3 regions of the Oceanobacter sp. ABM4_470 genome follow, and region 3 is predicted to be linked to each of the others. Evidence: predicted binding sites of a transcription regulator. Region 3 holds the regulator's gene; each other region holds the start of a gene.
What was found. Region 3 encodes FNR, which switches genes on or off when oxygen is low (the NO sensors DNR and NnrR bind a similar motif). Its sites were predicted from a motif close to TTGATNTANATCAA; they were not measured.
Positions count from the first base shown of each region.

Region 1: ccoM (cytochrome c oxidase subunit CcoM) is a predicted target of FNR. The motif match lies at 3,728-3,741, and genes of this name have one in related genera.
Region 2: petA (ubiquinol-cytochrome c reductase iron-sulfur subunit) is a predicted target of FNR. The motif match lies at 3,733-3,746, and genes of this name have one in related genera.

Region 1 covers NZ_JBSWTR010000001.1:430,724-441,394, reverse strand. The annotation lists gene mrdA (penicillin-binding protein 2) at 1-396, shown strand, start outside; gene rodA (rod shape-determining protein RodA) at 393-1,535, shown strand; gene mltB (lytic murein transglycosylase B) at 1,563-2,540, shown strand; gene ACXADJ_RS01940 (septal ring lytic transglycosylase RlpA family protein) at 2,537-3,325, shown strand; gene ccoM (cytochrome c oxidase subunit CcoM) at 3,474-3,593, opposite strand; gene ACXADJ_RS01930 (hypothetical protein) at 4,002-4,307, opposite strand; gene ACXADJ_RS01925 (glycosyltransferase family 4 protein) at 4,348-5,508, opposite strand; gene ACXADJ_RS01920 (helix-turn-helix domain-containing protein) at 5,973-6,680, opposite strand; gene ACXADJ_RS01915 (CBS domain-containing protein) at 7,570-8,004, opposite strand; gene ACXADJ_RS01910 (DUF4404 family protein) at 8,074-8,325, opposite strand; gene ACXADJ_RS01905 (hypothetical protein) at 8,599-9,105, opposite strand; gene ACXADJ_RS01900 (DUF2788 domain-containing protein) at 9,221-9,421, opposite strand; gene ACXADJ_RS01895 (NAD(P)/FAD-dependent oxidoreductase) at 9,490-10,671, shown strand, end outside.
Region 2 covers NZ_JBSWTR010000001.1:23,915-34,585, reverse strand. The annotation lists gene ACXADJ_RS00165 (ClpXP protease specificity-enhancing factor) at 1-239, opposite strand, end outside; gene sspA (stringent starvation protein SspA) at 248-874, opposite strand; gene ACXADJ_RS00155 (cytochrome c1) at 966-1,724, opposite strand; gene ACXADJ_RS00150 (cytochrome b) at 1,724-2,950, opposite strand; gene petA (ubiquinol-cytochrome c reductase iron-sulfur subunit) at 2,950-3,546, opposite strand; gene rpsI (30S ribosomal protein S9) at 3,781-4,173, opposite strand; gene rplM (50S ribosomal protein L13) at 4,176-4,610, opposite strand; gene ACXADJ_RS00130 (hypothetical protein) at 5,033-5,344, opposite strand; gene ACXADJ_RS00125 (peptide chain release factor 3) at 5,447-7,033, opposite strand; gene ACXADJ_RS00120 (TolC family protein) at 7,220-8,698, opposite strand; gene ACXADJ_RS00115 (MacB family efflux pump subunit) at 8,698-10,665, opposite strand; gene ACXADJ_RS00110 (efflux RND transporter periplasmic adaptor subunit) at 10,671-10,671, opposite strand, start outside.
Region 3 covers NZ_JBSWTR010000001.1:1,092,661-1,103,331, reverse strand. The annotation lists gene ACXADJ_RS04830 (heavy metal translocating P-type ATPase) at 1-284, shown strand, start outside; gene ccoS (cbb3-type cytochrome oxidase assembly protein CcoS) at 332-544, shown strand; gene ACXADJ_RS04820 (sulfite exporter TauE/SafE family protein) at 541-1,197, shown strand; gene fnr (fumarate/nitrate reduction transcriptional regulator Fnr) at 1,290-2,048, shown strand; gene ACXADJ_RS04810 (methyl-accepting chemotaxis protein) at 2,115-4,136, opposite strand; gene ACXADJ_RS04805 (tetratricopeptide repeat protein) at 4,404-5,741, opposite strand; gene ACXADJ_RS04800 (DUF3857 domain-containing transglutaminase family protein) at 5,743-8,025, opposite strand; gene ttcA (tRNA 2-thiocytidine(32) synthetase TtcA) at 8,563-9,414, shown strand; gene ACXADJ_RS04790 (hypothetical protein) at 9,428-9,844, opposite strand; gene greB (transcription elongation factor GreB) at 10,059-10,622, opposite strand.

The sequences.
Region 1 (10,671 bases), 660 kb from region 3:
CACAGTGGCGATACTACCATCGACGAAAGCACAACCCCGCCAGATGTGGTGCTGAACAACGAGAAAAACTGGGATCGTATGTTCAACGCCATGCAAAACGTTGTCGAAGGCACCCACGGCACCGCCCGTGCGCTGCTGCGCAAACTGGAACACCCGATTGCGGGTAAAACCGGTACCGCACAGGTGGTGGGTATTGCCCAGGATGCCGAGTACGACTCCGAAGCCCTGCGCGAGCGTCTGCGTGACCACGCCTTGTTTGTGGCCTTCTCTCCGGTCGACGACCCACAAATTGCGGTCGCAGTGATCGTTGAAAACGGCGAATCCGCAGGCCGTACATCAGCGCCGATTTCTCAGGCACTGATTAACTTGTACCTTGGTGGAGGCGAAGGCGAGTGAAGTCATCGGATTTTTCACGCACTCTGGAAACCGGCTCACTGGCGGGTTACAAACGCGGCCGTGCAGCATTGGCGCACGTCCACCTCGACCTGATTCTGTTACTGCTGCTGGTGCTACTGGGTGCCACCGGCTTGCTGATTCTGTACAGCGGCAGCGGCCAAAGCAGCTCCATGGTGATTCGTCAGGCCATTCACTTTGGCATCGGCACCGTGGGCATGATCATCGCCGCCCAGTTTCCACCCCGCTTTTACCAGCTGGTTGCTCCATGGGCCTATCTGATTGCGCTGGCGGCTTTGGCCGGTGTGTTGGTGGCCGGTGTTGGCGCCAAAGGAGCACAGCGCTGGCTGGCACTGCCGGGACTGCCCCGCTTTCAGCCCTCCGAATTGGTGAAGCTGATTTTGCCTTTAACGGTAGCCTGGTACATGGCCCGTCGGCCGATTCCACCGACCATCCTGGACTTGCTGAAAGCCGCGGTGATCATCTTTGTGCCCACCGTGATGATTCTCAAACAGCCCGACCTCGGTACCTCATTGCTGATTTCAGCCTCCGGTTTGCTGGTGCTGTTTTTTGCTGGCATGTCGTGGAAACTGATTGGCACTCTGGTGGCTCTAGTAGCCGCCAGCGCACCGGCCATGTGGTTCTTTGTGATGCACGGATACCAGAAGCAGCGGGTGCTGACATTCCTGAATCCGGAAAGTGATCCGCTGGGCGCTGGCTGGAACATCATCCAGTCGAAAACCGCCATTGGTTCCGGCGGCATCGAAGGCAAAGGATTCCTGCAGGGCACCCAGTCACAGCTGGAATTCCTGCCCGAAAGCCACACCGACTTCATCATTGCGGTACTGGCTGAAGAACTCGGCCTGATTGGCGTTTGCCTGCTGCTGGCGCTGTATTTCCTGATCATTGTGCGCTGCCTGATTCTCAGCAGCCGCTGCGAAACATTGTTCGGGCGCTTGCTGGCCGGTAGTCTGTCGGTCACCTTCTTCATCTATGTGTTTGTAAATATCGGCATGGTGAGCGGAATTTTGCCGGTCGTGGGTGTCCCACTACCATTGGTAAGTTATGGCGGCACCTCGGTGGTCAGTTTGCTGGCCGCCTTTGGATTGATCATGTCCATGGCAACCCACCGCAAGCGTTAAAACAACAAAGCGTCACAGGGATTCAATATGAAGACTTTGCAGAAAATGGTTATGGGAATGGGTTTGGCAGCCAGCGTCATCGGTGTATCCGCTGCCAACGCAGGTTACGACACCCATCCGAAGTTCGAGCAGTTTGCGGACGAACTGGAAAAGGAATATCAGGTGCCGCGCGAAGAAGCGCGCCAATGGCTGTCACAGTCGAAAAAGCAGCAATCGGTATTGGATGCCATTTCCCGTCCGGCTGAAAAAACCATGGAATGGGATCGCTATCAGGACATCTTCCTGACCGAGAAACGCATCCAGCAAGGCAAGGAGTTCATGGTCAAATACCAGGACTTGCTGGCTGGTGCGCAAGAAAAATACGGTGTGCCACCGCACATTATCTCCGCCATCATTGGCGTTGAAACCTACTACGGCCAGCGTCAAGGCAACTACCGGGTGCTGGATTCACTGGCAACGCTGGCGTTCGATTACCCCAAGCGTCCGATCTTCTGGCGCGAGCTGAAAGCCTTCTTTGCCGTTGCCGAAACCGAAGGCATGGACCCGGCCACCATGAAAGGCTCCTACGCAGGCGCCATGGGCTATGGCCAGTTTATTCCGACCAGCTTCCTTGCCTACGCCGTGGATGGCGATGGCGATGGCAAACGTGACCTGTGGGGCAATCCGGCAGACGCCATCTACAGTGTTGCCAACTACTTCAACCGTCACGGCTGGAAAAGTGGCGAGGACGTGATTCAGCGGGTTCATGTTTCCGGTGACCAATACGAAGACGCCGTCAACGACAGCCTCAAGCCGAAGTGGACCGTGGCCCAACTGAAAGCCAAAGGGGTGACACCAACAGAAGCCGTTGAAGATGATGCCGATGCCAGCCTGGTCAAACTGATTGGCAAAAACGGTGCTGAATTCTGGCTCGGTGAATACAACTACTATGTGATTACTCGCTACAACCACAGCCGCCTGTACGCCATGGCGGTTTATCAGTTGAGTGAGGCACTGCGATCGTGAAACTCTGGTTCACCGTCCTACTGCTGCTGGCACTGAGTGCCTGCAGCAGTCGCTATCAGCACAAGAACGACTTTACCCCGCCTGAACACCCCGACCCCACCAGTGTTGCAGAACCCACACCCAAACAGGAGCCAATGGCGGTAATGGGCAATGGCCCTACCTATAAGGTACTGGGCAAGCAATATACCGTGATGGACAACCCGACGGTGTTTAACCAGAGCGGCATCGCCTCCTGGTACGGCATGAAGTTTCATGGTCACGCAACGTCCAGTGGCGAAATCTACGACGTGTATCAATACACCGCAGCCCATAAAACGCTGCCGCTGCCAAGTTATGTCCGGGTGACCCGCACAGACAATGGCAAAAGCGTCGTTGTGCGCGTTAACGACCGAGGCCCGTTTCACGAAGGCCGGGTCATTGACCTGTCTTACATCGCCGCCATGAAAATCGGTCTCGACAAGGACGGTACTGCACCGGTCAAGGTTGAGCTACTGATGCCACCCGGCAATGAAAAGGTGCGTTGGGTACAGGTTTACGCGCTGTCGGATAAGGCACGCGCCAGCCAACAGGTGGCCGACTTGCAGCAATCACTGAAACCTCTGGCCTGGCCAGTTGAGCTGCACTCGGAAATGCAAAACCAGAAAATGCTGCACAAGGTACGCATTGGCCCGGTGCCGGATGGCACAGACCTGCAGCAGGTGCTGCAACGGTTGCGGGAAATGGGCATCAACAAGCCAGTAATTCTGGCCAGCCATCAGCTGGATGGCTCGAAAGTGCTCAAGTAGAGAATTCCAAACCGGCCTCACGATAGCCCCCGCCGCTATCAGACCTTACCGGAGTGCCTGTAAAACACAAAAAAAGGGCCATGACCAAACTGGTCAGGCCCGTGGCAAGGGTACTCAGCGCAGAAAACAGGTTGGCAAGAACAGCGGCTTATTCGCCTGTGCCGTGCTTGCGGATATCCTTACGAACGGCCATATAAACACCGCCAAAAAAGGCGCAGGTAAGGCCGACAATGATCAATCCGGAAAGAACGACTTCATCCATAAACATAGTGGGTTACCTCTCGTCTTTTGTTGTTTGAGGGTGTTGGCCGTGTCAATGAATTAACAATAGCAGCGCACGAGCGGTTGCCATTGACGTATATCAAACGGATTCTGGCGCTGAAACGAATTGGCGAAGCTCTGTTGATACACATCAAAAGAGTGTGATGAGTGAACGATCGACGGGTTCCAGCAAGAGAAACTGGCCCGGTTTTATCAGGTGATGATGGGCCAGGACGGCCGCACCACGCCCGCACTGTGACGGTTTACACAAGTACGGTGTGATGGCCTACACGAACTGTCTGTGACAATTGGTACAAAAGCGACTTTATAGTTATCAGACTCGTCATTTGCACCAAAACACGACAGATTGTCTGCTAACGGTATTTACTGCACCACAAAACGACAACGATTGTCGTTAACCACTAACGATACGACCACGGTATACACGGGTCGATGGCCCAATACGCTCACGGTCGTCGATCATGACAGTCGCACCGCGATAGGTTTTGGTACCGGTTGGCACCTGCCCTGTGGGTTCGGTCGTCGGCAAAAATTCTTCCACCAGAGCCAGTAAATCCTCACTAACCCCGCTTCTTACCAGTGTTCTCAGGTCCTGCTCGAGCGTTGGCGAGTCATAATGAATGACGCAATTTTGTTCTTCTTTTGCCAACTTTTTGATTTTTTGCAGCAGCGCGATGCTGGTACGGTTGAACTCAAACATGGTGTTCCCCCCTTGGAATACATCCAGAGAGTTGCAACCCTCATACCATTCTGCGACGAATCAACCGATTCTGTTCATCGCAGCGTTCGAGCTGGCGTTCAATGTGACCCACAAACTCAGCCGCGATGCATTCCCAACTGATCGCCTCTGCGGTAGTACGTGCCCGATGACCGGCCTTGACCAGATCAGAATCGAGCATTCGCTGGCTGGCTTCAATAAAACCGGATTCATCATCAGGTGCTGCCAGTTCGCCATCTTTGCCGGACGTCACGTGCATATGAGCGGCGGCCATATCAAAGGCAACAACCGGCAAGCCACTGGCCATGGCTTCAAGGGTCACCAACCCAAAGGTTTCAGTCAGGCTCGGAAACACAAACAGATCAGCAGACGCATAATGCCGAGCCAGTGCCTCACCGGTTTGCACCCCTGCCAGAATCACTTGCGGATATTGCTGCTGAACTTCGGCTTTGAGCGGCCCATCTCCAACCATCACCAACGTCAGATTGGGCTGGCTTTGCTTCAACGCGCTCCAGGTCTTTAACACCAGTGGAATGTTCTTTTCAGCGGCAATCCGGCCAACGTACAGCATTACCTTGCCATCTCCTCCACCCAACCACTGCTGACGCAGAGCCGGGCTGCGACGGCGCGGATGAAACAGCGTGCAATCCACCCCATGAGGCAGAACGTCCACATTATTGAAACGCGACTGCCGCAGAAAACGGGCGACTTCTTCTGACGGCACCAGTGTCCCGGCCGTACGATTATGGAAACGCCGCAGCCAATTCAGCGTCAGGGTCTTGATCCAGCCCATGCCGTAGTAGCTGCTGTAACGATGGAAATTGGTGTGAAAGGCGCTCAATACCGGAATATTGCGCTGACGAGCCAGTTTCAGGGCCGAATTACCCAAAGGGCCTTCCGTAGCAATGAACACGAATTCCGGCTGAAAACGCTCCCAGGCATCTCTGATGGTATTGGGGGCAGGCAAACCGATTTGCAGGTCGGGGTACATGGGAATGGTGACACCGCGACACCACACTTCCTCGATTTCGGGCTTCCAGTCAGAACGTGGACGGGTCCGGATTAACTGAATATGAAACCGCTCAGGGTCCAGTGCACTGATTAATTGGCGCAAGGAGTTGGCCACACCGTTCACATCGGGAACGTAGGTTTCAGTGATGATGCTGATACGAAGCTGGGACATGCCGGTAACGCTCTGACCAAATCAGCAGAGTGTGCCTGCATGGGAATGACACTTTGATGAAGAGCGCCTTCTCAATAACGTTCTTGTAGCGCCATGAGCTTGTAGCGCCATGAGAGGGAGAGGACAGTGGAGTTAACAGACAGAAAAACGTACGGACAGAGCCGAGAAACACAGCCGCAAAACAAGTGATTGAGTAGCAGTAGCAAGAGCAGTAGAGGTGGTAGCGTTAAATGCAGCAGTAGCAGTACCAATACAGGTAAAACCAAATACAGAAGTTTGGCCGTCTAAAGGGCTTGCAAAACGGATTGCCCAACGGCTTTCAAGCCAGCCTTTACTCCCTGGTCCACCCATTTGCCCTCACATTCTTCACACATTCATATACACATGCGTGCTGGCAGAAGCCAACGTCGGGGAAGAAGACCGAAGCCTGAGGCTCCGGTTTCCGGAAGAGTTGCCAGGTTACATCAATGAGCCAGTTCGGCTTCCTTGGCGTCTTCACCCAGCTTGGCCAGACGGTAGCGCAGCTGACGTGGCGTCAGCCCCAGCACCTTGGCTGCCATGGTTTTGTTGCCATTGCACTTTTCGATAGCAGCGTGGATATCATCCAGCTCGCTTTCCTGCACACGCTGATAAGGACGGGCGTACAGGGTTTTGAAATTTGGAACCACCTGGGTCGCCAGCACCTGAGCGATTTGAGCCCCCAGACAGCGCACCAGATTCAGGTCAACACTGTCGAGTTGCTCGCCACGCAGGTCCATCACCAGTACAGCCAGTACCGACTGACGAATGGTCAGGGGAACCAGCAGGCAACGATCCTGGGCACTCAGGGAGCAGGAAGCGGCGTTAACGGATTCCGGACGCTCACTGCCTTCCTTGATCACCAGCCATTCGCGGGATTCAAACAGACGACACAGGGCGTGCTGTACAGCAAAGCTGTAAACACCATTGGAAACACCGGTTGAACAAAATGCAGCCTTGAAGCGGCTTGGGGAGTCCGGCATCGCAATGGATACATTGCGTAGACCGGAACTTTCGGAAATCAGCATCAACAGGCGCTGGATGCTTTCTTCATCCTGATAACGTCCTTCGATAATGTCAGTCAAACCATTCAGCCACAGCGCAGCGTTAGCCTTTGGTTGGCGATAGTCTTGCATTTCAGCGATCTTATACATGGGCAACTCCTCCTTTACCCCTGCTATCGCAAACTCCATACCAGCTCTTTGCCAATGACGACTTTTTTTACATTTTGAATCGTTAGACCGTCGCATTTCGCCATTTAGGTCATAATTCAATCACCTTTTACCCGAATTCTATCAACCAGAGTGACAATCCTGTCTTTCACACCCCGATAAAAATTAGACTTATCAATATCAATTTATTGAATTATCAAGTTTGCGCACTTGAATTGCACAACAAGCAATCACAATGACATGAATGCGGTTCAAAAATAGTGCAATCAGGGAACCCTGCCCACCAAACGCCTCTAGGGACCCTCTGAATAACCAGGTGCCCGCTCTGGATGGCAGGGCGACGCTGAATCACGAAGCTTATTTGCAGGCCTGACGAGTCAAGTCAAAAATCAGCGACACAGAGTCAGCAATGCCCTGTCATCCCCTTAGGGCGCGGCCTGCAGGCCGCCAGAACGGTGTTGGCGAACTTGGAAAGACTCGGCCGGACAGGTCAGCCATTCCGCTGCATTCGCCGCCTTGTTCTGACAGCCAGCAGGACACGCGCACGACTGCATGGATGCAGGAGGTAGGGCGAAGCAGGAGCCAGAGCCGAGAGCTGTGCAGAGTTATTCAGAGGGTCCCTAGCAAGTTCATTCTGGGACAACCAGTTAATAAGCGAGTGTATGAGCAAAGCAGCAACAAGAAGGGGTAGAAGATAAAAAGAGAGAAAAAGAAAGAGGGATAAATAGAGGGCAACAAAATCAGGCAGCAGATCCGGACCGAGTGAAAGAACCGGAAAGCACCCGGCGCGCAATCCACTCGCCTTTACGCTAGCGCTAACTGTTTACACCAGCACCACCAGCGCCCTGTAAACGGGCAGTGCCATCAACAGTCAGGCAATTCCCGGATCGTCGTCTGGCAGATACTCTTTCTTCAACCAACGAGAAAAGAAGCGGCAGGCGTCGTGAGTCGTCAGAATGCCCGCCAGCTTTTCGTTTTTCATCACGATGACGGCGTTGAGGCCTTCCTCCCCCATGCCCGTCAACACAATATCCAGCCGGGTGTGCAGATCGACCTTGGCAAACCGGCGGCGGCACAAATCACCAGCGACCAATTCCTCAAAGTCCTGATCGTCATGTCCGGGGCTTTGCGCCAGTTTGATGTCTTCACCGCTTAACAGCCCCACCACTTGCTTGCCGCCCATCACCGGCAGGTGATGGCATTGATGCTCTTTCATCAGATCGAGGGCTTCGGCAAGTGGAGTACTTTCCTCGACGTGTACCGGAAAGGCCGTCATAACTTCGGTAATGGTAGGCATGTGACGCATCGTGTGACTCTCCGAATGGTGCCGGGGCATCTGTTTAGTCCGGCTGGACTACTGAGTATCCTGGACGTGTTAAACCCCAATACGACCGAGGGTTTCGACGATCTGGCGCAGCACTTCCGACAAGGTCGGATGATCCTGCTCAAAATCGAGCGCCAATCGCTGCACGCCTTCGGTCAGCTCGCCGTGATCGGTCAGCTCCATCAACTCGATATCTGCCGCAATCTTGCGCAGCATCTCAGCCGACTCGGCATCTATTTTCGGGTTGTCTGCCAATTCCTGATGCAGTTGGCCCAGCTGGTCTTTCAGTTCATCCGTCATCATTCACTCCCCTTTTTGATCGAGTCTAGGCAAGCTTTGCGGGTTTTCCCATGACGCAGGCCACGTTTGAGGACTCTGACACAGGTCCGGCGCAAGAATCTGTAACCTTGCCGTTACTTTGGGATGATTTTCGTAAGGGATTGGTTCCGACCGATTCGAGGAATTCTGTCGAGCAGTGTCATCGGGCAAGGTGGCACGAATGAGGTGGAAGGAATAGGGAAACGCAGAAGGGACGCACGGGTCCGGGGCAGAGAGCCCCGAACTCGCGTTAGTCAATCAGTAGGTTGCCTGACAGAACACCGGCATTTGGCCATCGTGGCCCAGCTCACGCACAGCGGCAAAATTGGCGTAATCACCAATGTACAACAGTGGCGCATGACGCAAATCCAGTCGCAGTAGCTCCGGTGCCAACATGCGCAAGGCGTTCATCAGCATACTGTGACTGGCGGCCAGCGGGACCCAGGCTTCGTTTTTACCAGACAAACTTCGCAATACACCTAGTAAGGTGGCCGCACATTCGCCCAAACTGCGGGTGCAATCGAGATACACCAAATTCAGCGTTTGAGCCAAAGGCAGGTGATAGAAGTTTGCCATGTGGACGACGGTCGGCATCAGGTTTTCAGCAAACAGCTTGATCTTGCGATCCCCTTCCGTCTTTTCTATATCTGTTGAGTCAGGTGCCACAGTTGTATTGAGCAGGCGGACTTGCCAGCCTGCTGACGTCGCTGCCGAGGCGGCTATTTGAGCGGGATAGCAAATGCCCAAATTTTGCGCAGCTTCCATTTTTCCTCCGATCGCGCGGCTAACCGCGCAATGTCACTGTTTAGTTTCAATCTAGCAGTGGATACTGCACATGCAGTGCCAAGTGGAGAAAATCGGAGAAAATGGTCAAAAACCCTTACAAATCGAGCAATTCCACCAATACGGTCTTGACGATAAATCCGAGCATGCCCAAGCCCAGTGCAAAAAAGAGCACCGCCATCCCAAACTTGCCCGCTTTTGAGCGTTTTCCCAGATCGTAAATGATGAAGAACATAAAGATGATGAGCACGCCAATGCCAATGGTCATGGCAATATCTTCAAACTGACCGGCGTTCATTCCGCGATCCTCATGTGTTAAAAGGCGCATAATCCTAGCAAACGTGGAATGGGATCGCACTTTCAACCATGACCGACTTTGATCTGTGTATTGTTGGCGCCGGAGTCGTTGGGCTGGCGTTGGCCCGCTCGCTGTCTGCGCACTATTCGGTGCTGGTTATCGAACAGCACGACCGTATTGGCAGTGAAACCAGCGCTCGTAACAGCGAGGTGATTCACGCCGGACTCTACTATCCGGCCAACTCCCTCAAGGAACGGCTTTGCATCCGTGGCCGAAAGCTGTTGTACGACTACTGCCAGACGCACCATGTCGAATACCAGCAAATTGGCAAGCTGATCGTTGCCCCCAGGGCCAATCATCCCAAACTGGCAGCGCTGGCCAGCAACGCCAAACGACTGGGCATTCCGTTAACGCTGCTGGACCGCCAGCAGCTGCATAAAATGGAGCCTGAGGTTGCTGCAGAGGCTGCGCTGTGGTCTCCCGAGACCGGCATCATCGACAGCCACGGTTTAATGATGTCGCTGCTCAGTCAAGCGCAGCAGCAAGGTGCCACACTGACGTTGAATACCCGCTTCCGCTCTGCGCATCCGGTCAACCCTTTCGCCTCCAATAGAGCTGGACAAAAGGAGAAAACGGGGCTTTGGCAGGTCGGCGTCGACACAGCCGATGGGCCGTTTGAATTTAGCTGCAGCACGCTCATCAACAGCGCCGGGCTCAACGCAGTGGATCTCTATCAGGCATTGAATACAACACAGTCAACAGCCCAGCCAAAACAACATAACGAGCCCGAGCTAAAACAGTGGCCAACACGCGGGCACTATTTCAGCTATCAGGGACGTTCGCCGTTTTCACATCTGGTGTATCCACTGCCTGAGCCGGGACTGGCAGGTCTGGGCATCCATGCCACTCTCGACCTCGGCAAGCAATTGCGATTTGGCCCGGACGTGCAGTTTTTAACCCGCTCGCAATATCAGTCTGACCAACGCTACGCTGTGGCTGAAAGCCTGAAAGAACATTTTGCCGCAGCCATTCGCCAATATTGGCCAACGCTGGATTCAACCCGACTGCAACCAGACTACGCCGGTATTCGCCCCAAATTGAGCGGTCCAGGCATGACTGCCCGGGACTTTGAAATCCGAACCCAGCAGGTTCAGCAAGCAACCCTGGTGAACTTGCTGGGCATTGAAAGCCCCGGCTTGACCGCCAGTCTGGCAATCGCCGAGTACGTCACCGAACAGTTGTTAGAAGGC
Region 2 (10,671 bases), 1.1 Mb from region 3:
ACATAGACCGACATAGGCACGCCGCCGAAGCGGGCGTTAAACGAGATGCCGTCGTTATCAATCAGCAGGTTTTGCACCGCGACCGGGCTGACGTTCAGCACAATCTGGCCCTGATTGACGTAGTCCTGAGGTACCTGGACCCCAGCAAGCGATGCATCCACGAGTACGTAAGGCGTGCACTGGTTATCGAGAATCCACTCGTTCAGGGCACGTACCAGGTATGGTCTGCTTGGGGTCATGGTACTCATCAGTCGCGCATTTCCCGTTCTGCTTCAGTCAGGGAAGCCTGGAACGATTCACGATCGAACAGACGCTCCATGTATTGCAGCAGTGGCTTGCACTGTTTTTCTGGCAGTTCGATGCCCAGAACCGGCAAACGCCACAGGATTGGTGCAACGCAGCAATCAACGATGGAGAAGTCTTCGCTCATGAAGTACGGCATTTCAGCGAAGATCGGCGCAATGCCAACCAGGTTGTCGGTCAGTTCCTTACGCGCTTCTTCAACGCCTTCGTTGCCTTTCAGGATGGTGTCGATCAGACCGCCCCAATCCTTTTCAATGCGCTTGATCCACAGACGGCTCTCGGCACGGGCAACAGGGTAAACAGGCAGCAGCGGAGGATGCGGGAAACGCTCGTCCAGGTACTCCATCATGATGTTCGGATCTTCGTACAGAGTCAGATCACGATCCACCAGCGTTGGCAGGCTGTTGTACGGGTTCAGAGACGTCAGATCTTCCGGCAGATTGTTCGGATCGACATCCAGGATTTCCACGGCTACACCTTTTTCAGCCAGTACGATACGTACGCGGTGGCTGAAGTGATCCGTGGCATCGGAATAAAACGTCATGGTAGAGCGCTTGGCTACAACCCCCATAGTGTCCTCGCTTGCTAAAAAATCAATTATCTAAAAACAAAGATAGCCCGGCCGCAGAACGGCCAGGCTAACTTCGGGAAGTGAACAGCGATTATTTGATATCGCGCCACATTTCCTTGTTCAGCAGGTATACCGGTACGAAGAAAATCGCCAGGAACAACAATACCCACCAACCCAGGCGTTCACGCTCTACAGCGATCGGCTCGGCTACATAGGTCATGAAGTTTACCAGATCGAAGACCAAATCGTCGTATTCTTCTGCTGTCAGAGTGCCTTCTTCTGCAATATACAGCGTATGTTCCTGCTCTTCCGTGATCGGTTGACCAGTCAGAGTGTCATAGCCGACAGTCACATCCGCAGTACCCAGCTTCTGGACACCTTGCAAATCAGCCAGAACATGCGGCATACCCACGTCCTTGAAGACCACATTGTTGACGCCCCATGGACGGCTAGGGTCTTCGTAGAAACTGCGCAGATAGGTGTACAACCAGTCCGGACGGCGTACACGGGCAACCAGTGTCAGGTCTGGCGGCGTGGCACCAAACCAACGCTTGGAGTCTTCCTGCTGCATACCAATGGTGGCCAGATCACCGAACTTCTTATCGGTATCGAACACCAGGTGTTCCATCATCATGGCTTCCGGAATGTCCAGATCCTTGGCGATGCGGTTATAACGCGCATGTTCAAGAGAGTGACATCCCATGCAATAGTTCATGAACGTCTGGGCACCACGTTGCAGCGATGCCTTGTCGGTCAAGTCGGTACGGTGCTCGTCCAGCGGGACGCCAGCACCGGCTGCGATTGCCAGAGACGGCAATACGGCAGCGATCAATGCGAAAATCTTTTTCATTAGTGGCCCCCTGTTACGCGCTCTGGAACTGGCTTGGTCTTTTCCATTCGGGTGTAGAACGGCATACCGATGAAGAAACCGAAGTAGATCACGGACGCAACCTGAGCAACCAGGGTCAGTGTTTCGGTCGCTGGCTGGGTACCCAACCAGGTCAGCAGTACGAAGTTAATACCGAAGATGACCAGGTAGATCTTGCTGATCCAACCTTTGTAACGCCAGCTACGAACAGGGCTGCGATCCAGCCACGGCAGCACAAACAGAACCGCAATCGCACCGCCCATGGCGGCCACACCCAGCAGTTTGTCCGGTACCGCACGCAAGATGGCGTAGAACGCACCGAAGTACCAAACCGGGGCAATGTGTTCCGGAGTTTTCAAACCGTTGGCCGGTTCAAAGTTGGCGTATTCCAGCATGAAACCGCCGCCTTCAGGGAAGAAGAACAGTACGGTACAGAACACCATCAGGAATACCACGATACCCACCATATCGTGCACGGTGTAGTAAGGGTGGAACGGTACGCCGTCCAGAGGCTTGCCGTTTTCGTCTTTCAGTTTTTTGATGTCGACGCCGTCCGGGTTGTTGGAACCCACTTCGTGCAGCGCCAGCAGGTGAACCACCACCAGCATCACGATCACCAGCGGTACAGCAATGACGTGCAGGGCAAAGAAGCGGTTCAGGGTGGCACCGGAAATCAGGAAGTCACCACGAATCCATTCGGTCAGCAGGTCGCCGTATGGCAATACCGAGAACAGCGAGATAATTACCTGCGCACCCCAGTAGGACATCTGACCCCATGGCAGTACGTAGCCCATAAAGGCTTCGGCCATCAGTGCCAGGTAGATCAGCATACCGAAAATCCAGATCAACTCGCGCGGCTTCTGGTAAGACCCGTACAACAGCGCCCGCATCATGTGCAGGTACACAGCAATAAAGAAGAAGGTCGCGCCGGTGGAGTGCATGTAGCGAATCAACCAACCCCATTCCACATCACGCATGATGTATTCAACGGAGGCAAACGCGGCTTCGGCACTTGGCGTAAACTGCATGGTCAGCCAGATACCAGTCAGGATCTGGTTCGCCAGCATCAGCATCGACAGTACGCCGAAGAAGTACCAGAAGTTGAAGTTCTTCGGAGCATAGTACTTCGACATATGCTTTTCGTAGGTCTGGGTAACCGGCAGGCGGTCATCAATCCAGCCCATGAGGGAATTCTTGTTGTTGCTCATCAGGCGGTCTCCTCGTCTACACCAACAACGATGACGTTATCGTCTTCGTACATGTATGGTGGAATCACCAGGTTGTCTGAAGCGGGGGAGCCGCTGAAAACACGGCCAGACAGGTCGAAACGCGAGCCATGACAAGGGCAAAACCAACCGCCCTGCCAGTTAGGATCGAACGGCTCCGGTTTCACTTCCGGGTGATATTTAGGGGCACAGCCCAGGTGTGTGCACACCCCCAGAACAACGATCAGCTCAGGTTTGCGGGAACGGTATACGTTGTCAGCATAGTCAGGTTGTTGTTCCTTGTTGGCGTTGTCCGGGTCCTTCAAACGACCGGCCAAACCTTCCAACTTACCCAGCATTTCATCGGTGCGGCGAGCAACATATACCGGCTTACCGCGCCATTCTGCGGTTACCATAGCGCCCGCGCCTACCTTGCTGACGTCGATTTTTGCTGGAGCGCCGGCAGCTTTCGCTTTCTCACTTGGCATCCAGGAACCAACGAAGGGCACAGCAAGAAAGCCAGCACCAACCGCGCCGACAGCTGAGGTCGCGCCCACCAATAGGGTGCGGCGACCTTTATTAACGCCGTCTTGACTCATCACGATTTCTCCCATCTTTTAATATTCTTTTTCTGCCGCGAGGTCTTTACCAACCTGTTGAGAGACACAGAGTTCGGACCACAGCACAGATTGCAGAGCGGCGCCCATAGTAATGGAATTATAGTTGGCTAAACAACCATCAAGAGGTAGCAGACGGGGGGTGCGAAGGCATAAAAAAAGCGTCCATTGACATAGGCCAAGGGACGCTTCTTTTTGTAGCGATAATAAGAAATATTAACGCTTGGAGAACTGTGGCTTCTTACGTGCTTTACGCAGACCCACTTTCTTACGCTCAACTTCACGAGCATCACGAGTAACGTAACCCGCAGCACGCAGAGATGGACGCAGAGTCTCATCGTATTGCATCAGAGCACGGGTGATACCGTGACGGATAGCACCAGCCTGGCCGTTACCGCCGCCACCGCAAACATTTACGATAACGTCGAATTTTTCCAGGCTTTCAGTCAGTTCCAGAGGCTGACGCACAACCATACGAGCAGTTTCACGGCCGAAGTATTCGTCCAGGGAACGCTTGTTGATGGTGATAGAACCAGTACCCGGGCGCAAGAAAACGCGAGCGGTAGAAGTCTTGCGACGACCAGTACCGCAGTATTGAGTCACGGCCATGATTATTCTCCCAGCTTCAGTTCTTGAGGCTGCTGAGCAGTATGAGGATGCTCGCTACCTGCGTAAACTTTCATTTTCTTGAACATGGCACGACCCAAAGGATTCTTTGGCAGCATGCCTTTAACCGCGAACTCGATTACGTCCTGAGGCTTGTAGTCGATCAGCTTTTCAAAGTTGATAGACTTCAGGCCACCTGGGTAACCAGTGTGACGGTAGTACATCTTGTCACTGGCTTTCTTGCCGGTAACTTTGATTTTTTCTGCGTTGATAACAACGATGTAATCGCCGGTATCTACGTGAGGAGTGTATTCTGGCTTGTGCTTGCCTCTCAAACGGCGAGCCACTTCGGTAGCCAGGCGACCCAGCGTCTGATCAGCTGCATCAACTACAAACCACTCACGTTTTACGGCTTCGGGTTTTGCGCTGTAAGTTTTCATCAATTTCTCGCCTTTAAGGGCATGTTGATCAGAAAAGAGGGCGGCATTCTACAGGACGGTAATTACAGTCGCAACTGCTTGTGCAATTTTAATGCAACAGTACGCTGTGAATCCGGTGCGTTACCCATTGGTAACAGAATGTGCCGCGTTTTCATATTTTCATAACGGGGCGCAAATACTACACCAAGGTTTTATCTTTGTCCTGTTTATTTCAGATTAATTTCGAAAGAAGTCATATGGCGCCAAACAAGCCAACCCGTGGCCTTTTAATACGCCGAACACGACCACCGCAAAGTACGGTTTGATAACGCTCTGGTGAGAAGCGTCGAAGAGACAGGACAGAGGCTCAACCTGATCGCTGAGCGCCCTGCCCCAAACAAACAAAGCAGAAACGTACCCGAACAGCGGAACAAAAGCCGGTATCAGTAATGCTCCGGCTCGCGCATTCGCTGCAAACCGAAAATCAGCGATAACAAACCGGTCATCACGTCGATCAGAATCGCCAGCGCCATCAGGGTAGCGGTTTCGTCGTTCTGGTCAAAACCGGCCAACTGACCGACGTAGAAACTGGTCGCACTGACCGCAAACGAAAACAGCACGCAGCCAATCAGCAAATAGCCTTTGGCGTCGTCCATCATCATTTGCTCATCCAGCACCCGACGCTGCAACAGCACGTACATTCCCAGGCACAGTGCCGCCGTGGCGCAGATACCAACAATAAAAAAGCTCAACATAGGCAAACTCCTTCTTTTATAACGTTACAGAAAGAAGCCTAGTTGAGCTTTTGGCGCTTGCCAGCCCCGGCCGGACTGGCAGCAGGTCAGAATGACGCCGGATCAGTGCTCGCGGGTGGCGCGGAACTGAATGTCTGGCCAACGTTCTTCGGTCAGGCTCAGGTTCACACGCGTTGGCGCAATGTAGGTCAGGTGACCGCCACCGTCGATGGCGAGGTTCTCACCGCCCTTGCGACGGAATTCTTCCAGTTTGCGCTCGTCGTCACAGTACACCCAGCGGGCGGTCGCCACACTGACGGGTTCGTACTGACATTCCACTTTGTATTCGTCGCGCAAACGCTGCTGAACCACGTCAAACTGCAGCACACCCACAGCGCCCAGAATCAGGTCGTTGTTGTTCAGTGGCATAAATAGCTGGGTAGCCCCCTCTTCCGACAGCTGCTGCAAACCTTTTTGCAGCTGCTTCATCTTCAATGGGTCTTTCAGGCGCACACGCTTGAACAGTTCTGGCGCAAAGTGCGGAATACCAGTGAACTGCAAATCTTCGCCCTGGGTAAAGGTATCGCCAATCTGAATGGTGCCGTGGTTGTGCAAACCAATGATGTCACCGGAGATAGCTTCTTCTACCGCCGAGCGGTCGCCCGCCAGGAAGGTCACCGCGTCGGCAATCTTGATGTCCTTGCCGATGCGGGTGTGCTTCATCTTCATGCCCTTGGTGTAGGAGCCGGAACAAACGCGCATAAAGGCAATGCGGTCGCGGTGTTTCGGGTCCATGTTCGCCTGGATCTTGAAGATAAAGCCGCTGAATTTCTCTTCCGTCGGTGGAACTTCACGCTCCTTGGTCTGACGGGCAATCGGTGCCGGTGCCCACTCAACGAAGTAGTTGAGCATTTCACGCACGCCAAAGTTGGCCAATGCGGTACCGAAGAACACTGGCGTCAGTTCGCCGCGCAGGTATTCGTCAAGGTCGAACTCGTGGCTGGCTGCCTGTACCAATTCGATTTCTTCCTGCACGTCATCAATCAGGCTCTGGCCCAACAGTTCGATGGCTTCCGGGGAATCCAGACCCTTGATCTGGATGTCGTCCGGCACCACGCTGGCCTGGCCTTGCTTGAACACGTGAATGATGTCGGTGCGCAGGTCGTAGATGCCCTTGAAGGCCTTACCCATGCCAATCGGCCAGGTCACTGGTGCACATTTGATTTTCAGGACGGTTTCGATCTCGTCCATCACTTCAATGTGGTCACGGACTTCACGGTCCATCTTGTTGATGAAGGTGAAGATCGGTGTATCACGCAGACGACATACGTCCATCAGCTTGATGGTCCGGTCTTCTACACCCTTGGCGCCGTCAATCACCATCAACACAGAGTCAACCGCGGTCAGGGTACGGTAGGTATCTTCCGAGAAGTCTTCGTGTCCGGGGGTGTCCAGCAGGTTCACCATCCGCTCACGGTATGGGAACTGCATCACCGAGGTGGTGATAGAGATACCACGGTCCTGCTCCATCTGCATCCAGTCGGAAGTTGCCATACGGCCGGTTTTCTTGCCCTTTACGGTACCGGCGAGCTGAATCGCATTCCCGAACAGCAGCAGCTTTTCGGTGATGGTGGTTTTACCCGCATCCGGGTGAGAAATAATGCCGAACGTACGACGACGCTGGACTTCGTTCTGGAATTGGCTGGCCATTCGATCGCTTTGTCTTGGGAATTCGCTACGTCAACTCACCGCGCGCTGACGCAGTGAGCAGAATTTGGCCGCTATTCTCGCTGATTCCGCGTCGATTCGCCACGGAACGCAGCAATAATTGAAAAACAGTCAGCAACCGCCAGCAGCAAAACCGCCAGAGGCACTGACATATTCACCGTCAATGAATTATCTGACGGTCGATTGCGGAGCCATGCCTAACGCACCGTACAGCTCAATCAGGGCTTGCAGATTGGTCAGTCGCTGACTGGCCAATGAGTCCACCGCGCTGATGTAACTACGCTGGGAACTGAGCAGGTCGTCGAAGTCACTCTCACCGGTCTCCCACAGCAAGCGCGCTACATCCAGCAAGTGGTCGTTATTGCTGAGGGTCTCTTCTGCCAGTTCGGTACGTCGATGTTCAACATCCACTCCGTCCAGGGCTTCCAGCACTTCCTGCATGGCGCTGATCACGGTTTCACGGTATTGCACCCGCGCCAGTTCCTTGTTCACTTCGGCGCTTTCAATCGCCGCGGTAGTCGCACCGCCATCAAACAGCGTCATCGACAACGACTGCCCCAGCGAGAAGCTCCAATCCACCAGATTGAGCAAATCCTGTGGCGACAACGAGGCACTCAGGCTCAGGCTGGGCCAACGATCGGCTTCAGCCAGATACACGCTCTGATGACGCTGCTGCAAGGTCACTTCGGCGGCCAGAATATCCGGCCGCTGTTTCAATAGTTGTGCTGGCTGTACCCGGGCAATGGCCGGAATACGAATATCTTCAAAGCGCTCCTGATACAGCTCTGTTGGCACACTCAGATCGGCTCGACCCAGCAACACCGCTAGCGCCCTCTCGTTGGTAACGACCGTTTGCTCCAGCGACATGATGCTGCGTTCCAGCGACAGCGTGGTATTACGCTGGCTGGCGACGGTAATGCCTGACTCACTGCCCGCTTGGTAACGAATTTGCACCAGTTGCTCCAGCTCGCGGCTGGCTTTCAGATTCTGGCGTGCCAGATCCAACCGCTGACGACTGGACAGCCATTGCAGGTATTGTTTGACCAAACCGGTTTGCAGGGTGATGCGAGCGCTGGCCAGATCGAGCTGAGCCGCCACCACATCCAGTTCGGCCTGATCAATCTGGGTGGCCCGGCGACCCCATAAATCAACGCTGTAACTGGCCGACAGGCTCAAACCACTGCCGCTGCTCCAACTGCCACTGCTGTCGCCATCCAGGGTTGTTTTCTGACTGGTTGATGCCTTGGCGCTGACGCTCGGCCAGGAGCCAGACTGCTCTGATTCCAGCGCAATTTGTGCCTGCTGCAAACGCAACAGCGCTTGCTGCAACGTCAGGTTGTCGATTTCGGCGTCCTGCATGATGCGGTTCAGCCCCGGCGAACCCAGCTGCGCCCACCATTGTGGGTCCAGATCACCGGCATTTTGCAGTCGCGCTTGCTGTGCTGCCGTTAATTGCGGAACCTCGATATCGGTTGCCGATGCATCCAGTACCGATGGCCCGGCACAGCCTGCCAGCAGCAGGGAGGCCGTCATGGCGACCAACAAACTGGCAGAGCATAGGCCTTGGTGTTGTCTCTGCTGGTGTTGTCCCAAGGCATTCACAGGTGTTGAGTGAACAGATTCCATCACGGTGTTGTTACCTTCCATTAATCTTCTGCCAGAGCATCAATCGGGTTCAGTCGGGATGCCTTGCGTGCCGGAGCATGGCCAAAAACCAGCCCCACCAGCACGGCTGAAACAAACGCCATAACCGGTGGCGTCAGCGAATAGGCAATGGCAATGTTCATCTGACCAATGATGAACGCCACGGTACCGCCCAGAACCAGTCCAACTACGCCACCAAGACAGCACACCACCAATGCTTCAATGTTGAATTGCTGCAGAATGTCGCCGGGTTTGGCACCGGTAGCGATGCGCAGACCAATTTCACGACGGCGTTCAGACACGGACACCAGCATGATATTCATCACCCCAATGCCGCCTACAAACAGGGATATGGCGGCCACCGAACCCAACAGCCAGGTCAGGGTGTCCTGGGTTTCGGTAATGGCTTCAATCAGAGAGGCGGTATTGCGAACAGTGAAGTCTTCCGCGCCATGACGCTGGGTCAGTGCCAAGGTCACCAGCGCTTCGGCTTCTTCAATCTCGTCAGTGTCTTCAATGCTGACGGTAATCGAGCTGAGGTATTCCCGCCCAAAGATACGCACCATGCCAGTGGTCAGCGGAATCAGCATTTCCTCATCCATGTCCTCTCCACCGGCTGCGCCTTTGGCTTCCAGCACCCCCACCACCTGAAAGATGCCGTTCGACAAGAAGACGTACTGGCCAATCGGGTTTTCGCCGTTGACAAACAACTGGTCAACAATGGTCTGGCCGATCACCACCACGGGAGCCAATGAACTCATATCTTCTTCGGTAAAGAAGGTGCCCTGCGACATGCTCCAGTCTTTCACCACCAGGTAGTCCGGTGTGATCGCCCGCACTTTGCCGCGAAAATCCCGGCTGCCAAACCGTACCGTGGCCCGGGTGTTACGCTCTGGTGCCGCGGCTTCAATGCCTGGCAGCTTCGCCAGCGCCTCGGCATCTTCCACCGACAAGGTCGCGGTATCGCCAGAGCTACGGTTATTGCCACCTCCCGGCCGAATTAGCAGCAAATTAGTGCCCATGGATTCAATTCGTTGCAGCACCTGTTGTTTGCCGCCTTCGCCAATCGCCATCATGGCGACCACTGCCGCCACACCAATGACAATGCCGAGCAAGGTCAGCAAGGTACGAAACCAGTTGTTCTTCAACGACTGCAAAGCCGTGCCAATCGACACCAGTGCACTGACCGAACGGAACGGTTTCAGTGGTGCCGGTGCGGCCTTGGGCGCATTGGCAGAGCCTGCCTGCCATTTGCCATCGGCCGAATCCGACTGGATCTTGCCATCGTGAATATGAATCTGACGTTTGGCGTGCTCGGCCACTTCGGCATCGTGGGTAATCAGAATGACGGTAACGCCTTCTTCGTTCAGCTGCTTGAGCATATCCAGCACCTGAACACCCGTTGCACTGTCCAGTGCGCCGGTTGGTTCGTCGGCCAGAATTACCTCGGCGCCATTGATCATGGCACGAGCAATCGATACCCGTTGCTGCTGGCCACCCGACAATTCCGACGGCGTGTGATGCATACGCACGCCCACCCCGAGCTTATCCAGCAACTCAGCAGCACGCTGTTCGCGTTGCTCTTTCGGCGTATGGGCATACACCGCCGGCAAGGCGACGTTTTCCTGGGCAGTCAGGTTGGCTAACAACTGATAGCGCTGGAACACAAAACCAAAGGTTTTCAGGCGCAAGGCTGCCAGCTGATCGGGGGTCAGGTCGGCCACATCGTGGCCATTGACCTTGTATTCGCCATCGGTCGGCCGATCCAGACACCCGAGGATGTTCATCAGGGTCGACTTGCCGGAACCGGACTGCCCCATCACGGCAACAAATTCACCGTGCTCAATGGTCAGGCTGACACCGTCCAGCGCTTTGACGGTTTCATCACCAGTCTGGTAGTGGCGCGAGACATCCCGCAAGGCTATCAGGGTCTGGCGGTCATGGCTGTTTGATAGAGAAGCATTAGCCACCTGACT
Region 3 (10,671 bases):
TGCTGGTCAGTGCCATTGAGACTGCTCGCCGCACCCGCGCTATCATCAAACAAAATATTGGCTGGGCACTGGGCTACAACCTGATTGCCCTACCGGTTGCCGCCATGGGCTATGTACCGCCATGGGCCGCTGCCATTGGTATGTCGTTCAGCTCACTACTGGTGGTTGGCAATGCCCTGCGATTGGGGCGAATACCGTCAAAACAGGCTCCAGCAGCTGTGACAGCGATGGAATCACCCATAAAATCAGCAACGAAATCAACAACAAAATCTGGCACTGCCTGAGCAACGGCAGCCCAACATAAATACGAGTTTCTCTTCGGATAACTGCGATGGATATTATCTACATTCTGGTTCCGCTCTCGATTGTGCTGCTCGGCATCGCCGTCAGTATTTTTTTCTGGGCGGTCAAAGCCGGTCAGTTTGACGACCTGGAATCCCCCGCTCACAAGATCCTGTTCGATGACGACGAACCGCAAACGCCCTACCGCGACTCTTCGAAAGGACCTGCATCGGACAATCCGGACTCCGGCCCCAAGCCATGACCGAACCGCTATCGTTACTCACGGCACTGCTGCTCGGTCTGTTTGGTTCGTCGCACTGCCTGGTCATGTGTGGTGGTATTGGCGCTGCGATTGGCAGCCAGCCGGGAAAATCGCCATTTTTGAATGTTTTCGCCTTTAATCTGGGCCGAATCACGACCTATATCATTTTTGGCGGTGTTGTTTCGGTGGTAGGTTTGTGGCTGCAACAGCTGCAGACCGAAATGATGCTGGTGATGCGCAGTCTGGCCGGGGTGTTATTGGTTCTGATGGGCTTGTATGTTGGCCGTTGGCTGATGTGGCTCACCCATTTTGAACAAGCCGGTCAACACCTGTGGAAACGAATCCAACCTGCCACCGGTGCGCTGTTAACCAAACAAGATACCCCCAGCCGATTACTGCTGGGAATGCTCTGGGGCTTACTGCCCTGCGGCTTGATCTACAGCACCTTGAGCTGGGTCGCCGCCAACGGTGATCCCGTCATGGGCATGTTGAGCATGTTATTTTTTGGATTGGGTACCCTGCCTGCGCTATTTGCCAGCTCGCTGGCGGCCCGATCCATCAGCACGTTTTTGAATCTGAAATCTATAAAGCAACTGGCTGGCGCACTGCTGGTTGGATATGGCCTCTGGACCCTCTGGGCGATTTGGCACTGACAATATCCAACTTGACAGTCGGACTGTCCGACAAGACCATATGCGGTTCAAGTCAGATGGATCTGGCGCTTAGGCCAGTAACGGTACTCACTATGAAAACGAACTCTATTGCTCACCCACCGCTGCGTGGCAATCAGCCTCACTGCCAAACCTGCTCCCTTAATGCCTTGTGCTTGCCTCTGTCGCTCAGCGACAGCGATATGGAACGTCTGGACGATATCATTCGCCGCGGCCGCCCAATTCAGAAAGGCCAGCTGTTGTTCCAGCAAGGCGATGAGTTTCAGTCTGTGTTTGCCGTTCGTACTGGCGCGCTGAAAACCTACACCCTCGCCAGCAATGGCGAAGAGCAAATTACCGGCTTCCATCTGGCCAGTGAATTGATTGGCCTGGCAGGCTACGATGGCGGCAACTACCCGCTGACGGCCAAGGCGCTGGAAACTACCACTGTCTGTGAGATTCCGGTACACCAGCTTGAAACCCTGACCGATGAACTGCCAGACTTGCGCAAGCAGCTGATGCGTACCATGGGCAGCGAGATTCGTCACGACCAGAACATGATGCTGCTACTGAGCAAGAAAAATGCAGAAGAGCGCGTTGCATCTTTCCTGATGGATATTTCCAACCGCTACGCCCGCCGAGGCTTCAGTGCCACCCACTACCGCTTGCCGATGTCCCGTGTTGATATCAGTAACTATCTGGGTCTGGCCGTGGAAACCATCAGCCGCGTATTCACGCGCTTTCAGAAGAATGGCCTGATCGAAACCCAAGGTAAGGAAATCATCATCGCCGATATGGATCAGCTGCTGGAAATGGCCGGTCTGGTTGACAATTCCGAGTGCGAAACGGAATAACCCTTCGTGTGATGCTATTGAAAAGGCAGTGCCCCTCCCTGGGCACTGCCTTTTTCATTTCGACCGCTACTTTCGCTGTAAGGAACGCAGGGTCTGAATAGCTTCTACGTCCTGATCAATGCGCGACATGTTTTCCATCATGCTGTTGATATATCCGGTCGAGTCGCTAACCTGCTTGCCGGCTTCCAACGACGAACTCACCAAACTGGCCAGCTCGCCACTGAGCATCTGGCTGCCGCCTGAGATACGCCCAAGAAACTCTTCCGTATGAGCAATGGCTTCCTGAATGGAGCCAATGGAACCGGTAACGGCGTTGATGGTATCGCCGGTTTTATTGAGGCTATCCTGGGTTGTATGCGAGAGCTGACGCACTTCATCGGCTACAACAGCAAACCCACGCCCTGCCTCCCCTGCCCGAGCTGCTTCAATCGCCGCGTTAAGCGCCAACAGGTTGGTTTGATCAGCAATTCCCGAGATGGCCGACAGGATTTTCAGCACTTCCTCAGAGTTGCTGCGCAGCGTGCCCACGGTGGAATGAAGCTGCTCACGCTCGGCACTTTGCTGTTCAATGTCATTGGAAAAACCCAGAAACTTCTGCTGCACATCGGTCAGGATGGTGCCCGTTTGCTCTGCGTAGTCTGACACCTTGTCAAAGCTGGCAACAATGGTATGCAACAGCGAACGATACTCACCAAGATATTCTACTAGCGTATTCTGTAAACTATTGATGCGCTGCAAGCTGTTAATCTGCATTTGCAGGTAATACTCACGGAATTGGGCATAATGAAGCGCGAAGTTGTCGGCATATTCATCACTGAATTTGGCACCCTGTGGCACCCGAAACAGACACAGCGCAGTCAGTGTCTGGTTCATATGCACACCCAGCAATTCACCGAAGGTGGAAAATCCGGCCACCGGAATGTCCTTGAACTCGGTAACCCGAGACAGATTGTCGGCGTTGTTCAAACGCCGCAGGATGCAATCATTGGCCAGCATGGCAATCGGTCGTCCGGGTTTGCCACTCATCATGCGGTTAAACGCACTATGGGTGGTGCCCGCAAAGTCCATCGGCCTGACCAGCATTAGCTCATCACCGAAATCGAGATCGCAGAAAAAGCTGACCGAGCCTGATTCCAGATCAATGGCGGCGATGGAACGAATAAACAGCTCACCGCCTATCTTCACCGCAAACGACTGTTTGCCCAGCGCCGCTTCAAGCCCATCCCGTGTGCAATGCAGTTGTTCGCACAGAGCGTCGACAAACGGAATAATCGCATGGTCGGTTTCCCGCAGTACCGAATGGACTGTGCGCGTATGAACATCGGCCTCGGCGATTACAAAAGACGTCGCCGTTGCTTCAAAATTATGGGATTTGACGATGCCATACCGTACGTCCGCCGCCAGCTTGACGAAAATCACCATGGCAGCGTTACGAGCAATACGGTCGCCGTCGTAAATCAGCGCACTCTGAAAATCCAGCTTGCCCCCTGCCGAGCCGCCCACAAAGTAGCAAGGGAAGCGACCACTGGCATACAGGGCCTGCATAAAGAAACTTTCCGAGGCGGTCAGGCCATCAAAGAAGGTCAGCGCCAGACTGTCTTGGGCGTTGATGGCGAAAGGAACCGACAGCTTGTCGATTTCAGAGCGGATCATCGCTACCCGCTGATCACGGTCGTAGCGAATAGCGCCGGACTGCATGTCTTCACAGTGCAATGGTACCAACTGGATGGACACGTCGCTGAACACGGTGGGACTAAAGCTCTGCAGCACTATGTTGTCCCAACTGCCGTCAGCGTCGTGATACAGGCTACCGCCACAACTGCTTAGCTCACCAGCGGTCATGATACCCACCACCCGCTCGGCAAACGGCATTGCCTGTTTGAGCCTGCCGAGGGTGGTTTCAAGATCAAGGTGTGGCGACACATAGGCAATCACCAGCTTGCTATTGCCCTGCCGAAACGCCAGCTGGTTGGCCAGTACCCCGGCATCTATCTGAGAGCTACTGCACTGGTAGACCCGAACATCTTGCTCACCAGCCTGCTGGGACTGCTTTTTTTCTGCGGATGCGCCAAAACCAAACCACGACATAAACGGATTCTCATGCTAACGGGAGCCATCTGATAATCCGTGCTATCGCGTTTTGGCCGATACCGTTCGGATTCATCAGGATTCTATTAACTCTAGTAAACACATGCGCTATCTGCACAACAGGGATTGATCTGGCGCAAATTAAGGTGCGGAAAGTCTTGGGCCAATCAAAAGCCCAAACCTGGGGTTAGAATCAGACGTTAGAATGAAAGGCGAGCAAGCGCCGGGCTCGCTCCAAAAAAGATCACGTCATAGAGGGACAGACGTTTAGCGAATGCGTGGCAGCAACAGATCCACCAGCTCCCACTCGATGTAGGTTACCGCTGGCTGTTTGGACACCGCTTTCAGGTACTTGCGGGCACTGCTTCGTTTGCCTTTTTTCCAGTACTGATACGCCGTATAAAAATAGGCTTCGGTTTTCTCACAGCCGTTCGATGCCATATCGATCAAGTCGGTGTTGGCTTCGTTGGCATCCAGATACTGTCCAATCAGTAACTGCCAGTCGTTAGCGTAGCCACTGTTTTCTACCAGCGGCGCAAAGTTCTTCTTACCGCTCATAATCGCAACCAGCCACTGTTTAACCGCCAGCCCCAGTAAGAAGGGTTTACCTTCCAGTTCGCCCGGATAGTTCTCAAGGTATTTCATCGCGCGAGAATCGTGCTCATCAGCCATCATCGACATGGCGGCATACAGCGGGTCAACCGCACCCGGGTAGCCTTCTTCCAGGCGATCCAGCCAACGCGCGGCAGCGCCATAGTCGTTGCTGGCCACCGCCAGTTCCTGCAAGAACACCAGACTGTCGACGGTTTCTTCGAGCGAGTTGGCTTTATTGGCGGCGTGACGAGCCAGCTTGTAACGGCCGCTGTCGCGGTACAGTCTGGCAGCGTCGAGATAGTATTCGGCGTTGTCAGAGGCCGCAGCGGCTTTCGAATACAAGGTCGCGGCTTTCAGCAGGTAATCCTTGTTTTCATAGCCACAACTTCCCTGCCAAGCCAGATCATCCAGCGCCATTGCCTTACGCGCCTGCAGGTTTGGATCGCCATCCAGATTCTTGATCTGCTTGAAAGAGAACAGCGCCAGGTTCGAGTGTTTATCCATGGTCAGCAAGTTGGCCAGAAATACCCAGATGCGCTCTGCGCCGCGCCCTTCCCGAATAGTCTTCTGCAATAGCTGCATCACCGCCGGATTGTCCGCACCGTTCAGGAGCAGTTGCATGGCATCAATGTACTCCGGTGGCGTGTAGTCCAAACGGGCGAACTCCGGTAGCGCCAAATAGTACTGCTCCAGCTGCTCCGAGGCCTGCAAGTTCATGCTATCCAGAACGAATTGCATGCGGTATTGGCCATCCAGAACCGCCGTACTGTGCGGCAGATACTGACGTGCTACGGTAAAGTGCTCCAGCGCACGAGTGGCAATATCGCGGGTTTCCTGTGGGGATTCTGCGGCCTCCAGTTGCGCCACAAGGGCCTGCGCCATGCTCAGGTTCACGGAACCCGGCAACGTAGAGTCGGTGTGAAAGGCCAAATCTTCTGTGGGTTTCAGGCCTGTACTTTTCATACAGCCGCCAACCAGCACAGCGGCCAGGATCATCATCAGCAACTTCATCTTAACGCTCCTGATACTGATAGCCGAGTTCGCTGGCGCGCAGATAGGCGGCATCAGAACGATCAAAGTCACCTTCCATACCCGCGGCGGTACCTAACAGGTACCAAAGCTCACCGTTGCTGCGGTTGGCGATCGATCGATCGCTGTCGTCGGTCTCGTCCAGCATGCTTTCCGCCACCATCAGCGCATTGCCAAAGTCGCCCTGGTCCAGCAGTTCCCTAACTTGCTGTACCGTGTGGCCACCGGCTTCCTGCAGTGCTTTGCTATCGACAACCATCGGCGCTTGTGGGAAAGCGCTTTCGTTGAACAATGTCAGTAAAAATCCGTTCTGATTCATCAGATCTTCAATTTGCTGGTAGAACGTCTGGTAATCCGTGCTGCTCAGCTCCATCGGTTGGAAGCTGGCTTCAACGCTCAAGCCGCCAAAATCATCGGCAACGTGGGTGGTCATCTCAAACAGGTTGGTGTTGGCAGATTCCCATTCCTTGACCACCAATGGCCGATAACCGTCGGGCACTTCTACCGACACCGTCATATCAGCACTCAGGTCCAGGTTGCCCTGAAATGGCAGCAAACGATCGGTTGGGTCGGGCAGCGAGTTATACAGGCCGAACATGGCCATCAGCTGACGGGTGTTACCCACAATGGTGATGTTTTCACCCTTGGCGATGGCTTGTTTGAAGTGGAAGGTTGCCTTGGTTGCAAAGGGTTCGAACAGCGAATCGGCATTTTCAACATCCACATCGATGCGGTACTGGCCGTTGTCCATGTAGAGTGTTTCGAAATAGCTTTTCAGCCCTTCGAGGCGATTTTTCGGGCTGGTGTATTGGTACCAGGAGCGCATGCTCTGCTCCGCCATGCCCTGGTAGGTCACCTTCACATCCAGCGTCAGTTTGCGCTGCTCGTTGAGTGCATAATGCAGCGCCAGGCTGGCATGGTTATCCATCCCCAGCGACAGTTCCTGCAAGGACTCACCCTTGGCAACAATCAACGCAGGCTGACCTTCAAAACCAGCGGATGCCCCCGGGTACAGGCTGTTGTCTCCAGTGGTGTCCAGCCATATGGTGTCGTGCTGCTTGTTGCCCGGCACCATCACAAAGATGTGATTGAAGATATTACTGACCTGGCCGGTGTAGGTTTCTCCGGCGGAACGGGTTTGAATCAATACCGGATTGGATTTCACGCCCAGCGCGGCCAACATCGACTGCACCAGCAGCGCCTGATCCTTGCAGTCGCCATAGCCATTAGCGAGGGTTTCTGTTGGTGAATGCGGGGTATAACCACCACGGCCAAGGTGAGCGTATACGTAGCGGATGTTATTTTCTACCCAGGCATACACCGCCTTGACCTTGTCTTCGTCGGTCGGTTGCTCCGGCAACTCGAGGCCAGCGACCAGATCGGCGACTGACGCAATCATGTCTTCCGTGGGAATGTAGAGTTCGGCGGCCCACTGCTGAAACTCGGTCCAACGCGTCTGGTTGGATGAATAGATATAAGGCATCAGTTTGAAAGCGGCTGGCATACCCTCTTCCAGTCGCACCGTTGTCGGGTTGTGCCATTCCCACTGATAACTGCGGATGCCGTCGGCTTTCTTTTCGCTGGGCTTTGGCAAACCGGAAACCGTTGTGTGGTTGTTCAGTTTGATGTCGTCCGGCACCCGGATTTCATAGTGGTAGTAACCCACTGGGTCGGTGCGGTAGCCATCATTGGCAACCTGCGGCTGATACCAAACGGGGGTGCTGACTCGAGTAACAAGCCCTGGCACACGGGAAGCCACTTGCTGTCGGGTGAACTGGAATTCAACCAGGCTGCCCGGTGCCAGTTTCGGCAGTGAGAACACCAACTCACTGCTTTCGGTGTAAAAGTCGTCCCCGCCTCCCATGGAGCGCTGCTGCACGGCATCGTTAGACACGTTGTATTCACGGCCTTCGGCAGTCAGGGTGCGGGCAAAATCCAGAGACAGGTCGGAATAGAAGTCGTTAAAGCCGATGCGGAAGCTGGAATAGTCCCGCGCTGCGACCTTGTCATTGATACGGAAGGAATAGTAGGAAACCGTGCGCCAGAGGTTGTCATCGCCGAGTTCGGCAACCTCCTTGACCCTCAGGGTCTCTGCTCCGGTGACGGAATTCACTTCACTCAGGGCCTGCTCAGTCAGCGGCATGGCAATACTGGCGGCACCTGACAATTCTACGCTTCCTAGCGCGGAGGCTGACATCAGCATCAGCCCGGCGATCCATGCAGACGGCTTAAACAACAAAACCGTATCTCCTGTAGTTGTATCCATGTCGATGTCTTGATCCGCAAGACACCCTGGGACCCTCAGAATAACTCAGCACAGCGCTGCGCGAGTCCTGCGGGTCCTTTCCAAATTCGCCAAACCCACTCTGGCGGCTTGCAGGCCGCGCCCGAAGGGGATGACCCGGCATTGCTGACTCTGTGTCGCTAATTTTTGACTTGACCCATCAGGCCTGCAAATTAGCTTCGTGACTCAGCGTCGCCCTGTCATCCAGAGCAAGCACTGAGTTACTACGAGGGTCCCTCAATTATCCCTGACGTTAGCGACGGGTTGAACCTGTCATTTTCGCTTTTGTGATTTGTTCATCACTGTGAAAGCGATGATAACTACTGACGGCCCGTATCGATTTGGATACTATACGCGCCTTTTCAAGTTACCCAATATCCGGCCGGAAACAATCCAGAAATCGACCCGAATAGTCGCACGACTGGCACATTGTGACAGCAGCACTGTAACACGGGCCATTAACAACGCCTGACCAGGTCAGACAAACTGATTTCCGCACCGGCATCATGGCAGAGCCCTATGACCGACGAAAGCTACGACCGTAAATCGAAAACCGAATTCAACAAACTGCAGAAGCGCTTGCGCCGCAACGTCGGCAAGGCCATCGAAGATTACTGCATGATTGAAGAAGGCGACAAGATCATGGTGTGCCTGTCCGGCGGCAAGGATTCCTACACCATGCTTGATATTCTGATGAGTCTGCAAAAGAGCGCGCCCGTCAATTTTGAGCTGGTGGCCGTCAATATGGACCAGAAGCAACCCGGTTTTCCTGCGCACATACTGCCAGAATATCTGGAGCAACTCGGTGTCCCTTATCACATTGTCGAGAAAGACACCTACAGTGTGGTGAAGGAAATCATTCCTGAAGGCAAAACCACCTGTGGTCTGTGTTCACGCTTGCGTCGTGGCACCCTGTACGGTTTCGCCGAGCAAATTGGCGCCAACAAGATTGCCTTGGGCCACCACCGCGACGACATCATTGAAACCCTGTTCCTGAACATGTTCTTTGGCGGCAAGCTGAAAGCCATGCCGCCCAAGCTGCTGAGCGACGACAGCAAACACGTGCTGATTCGCCCGTTGGCTTACTGCAAGGAAAAGGACATCGAAGCCTTTGCCACGGCACGGGAATTCCCGATCATCCCGTGTAACCTGTGCGGCTCGCAGGAAAACCTGCAACGTCAGAACATCAAGAACATGCTGTTGCAGTGGGAAAAAGAACAACCGGGCCGCAGCGAGCAAATCTTCTCGGCCATCTGTAACGTTGCGCCGTCACAGCTGGGCGATGTGAACCTGTTCGACTTTGTGAACCTGCAAAAGAAACAGGACAAGTCGCACCTGGCGACCCGACTGGATATGGTCACTATTGATTGATGACCAGCAGTGATTAATAACCACTCTTGAGGTGCCGGACAACGTCCAGCTGGTACTTGCCCGGCGCCCCGACTTTCAGAATCAACTCATAGCGGAGTTCACTGCTGGTCGACTCCGCCATGCTGTTTAGCTGACAGAAGCCCTTGCCAAATTCCGCTGATGGCATTTCAAATCTGACCGACAGGTCTTGCCAAAGCTCCTCAACTACCACGGTCGACACGGCCTTGGCATCGCCACCTGCAATGCCATAACGAACCCATTGCAAGTACAGTCCGTGCCCAAAGCTCTCGCTGGTTCTGATCACCCGTACAAAACCGCTACCACCGTCGGTTTTCCAATTGCAGGTGCTGACAACCGAATCAATCCAGACCGGCAGCTGATACACCTGCTGAAACTGCTCGTCGCCTAGCTGTTCGCTGCTATCAGCCATGAGTGACTCAGCCCTGGCAGTACTGCACAGCGCTCCCAGAATCAGCACCGCACCTATGAATCTGGCACCGATGTAGATGTATTTGGCAGCGGCTGCTATCGGTGTTGTGTCAAGCGTCACCGCTCTGTTCAATCGGATACCCCGGAATGTCATAACGGCCTCCCTCCCCGTGCAGACCCTGACATTCAGACTAGCAGCTATTTCAGCGCGGCCATCAGGTCTGCCAACGGTGAGTGTGTTCCGCAGGCTTGTTGTCCCAGTCTGGCCGATCATAGTGAACCGCCAAAATGCAGAAATTACAGTCGCCTTTGGGTAACGCCACTTCAACCTCATCGTCGACCGACTTGCCTGCCAGCCCTCGGGCCAGTGGCGCGTCGATACTGATGTAGCCGTGTCTCAGATCGATCTCGTCTTCTCCGACCAGCCGATAGCGATAAATTTGTTCATCATCGTCTTCCAGTTCAACCCAGGCACCAAAGTAGATTTTGTTGGGGTCCGCGGGCTTGCGGTCAACCACCGTCAGAGCTTCCAGCCGCTTGACCAGAAACCGTACCCGACTGTCGATCTGGCGCAAACGACGTTTACCATAGATGTACTCGGCGTTTTCCGAACGGTCACCCAGCTTGGCGGCATCCGACACTTCCTGGGTAACGCGGGGACGCTCGACGCGCCACAAAAAATCGTATTCCTCCCGCAATCCCTGTTCGCCCTGGGGCGTAATCAGCAAACTGCGTTTTGGCAAAGGTGCCTTGCCGGGTGGGGTCTCTTTATCCGTCATAAGGTCTCACACGTTAACGATTCCGCAACATAGACGTGGGAATCTGATG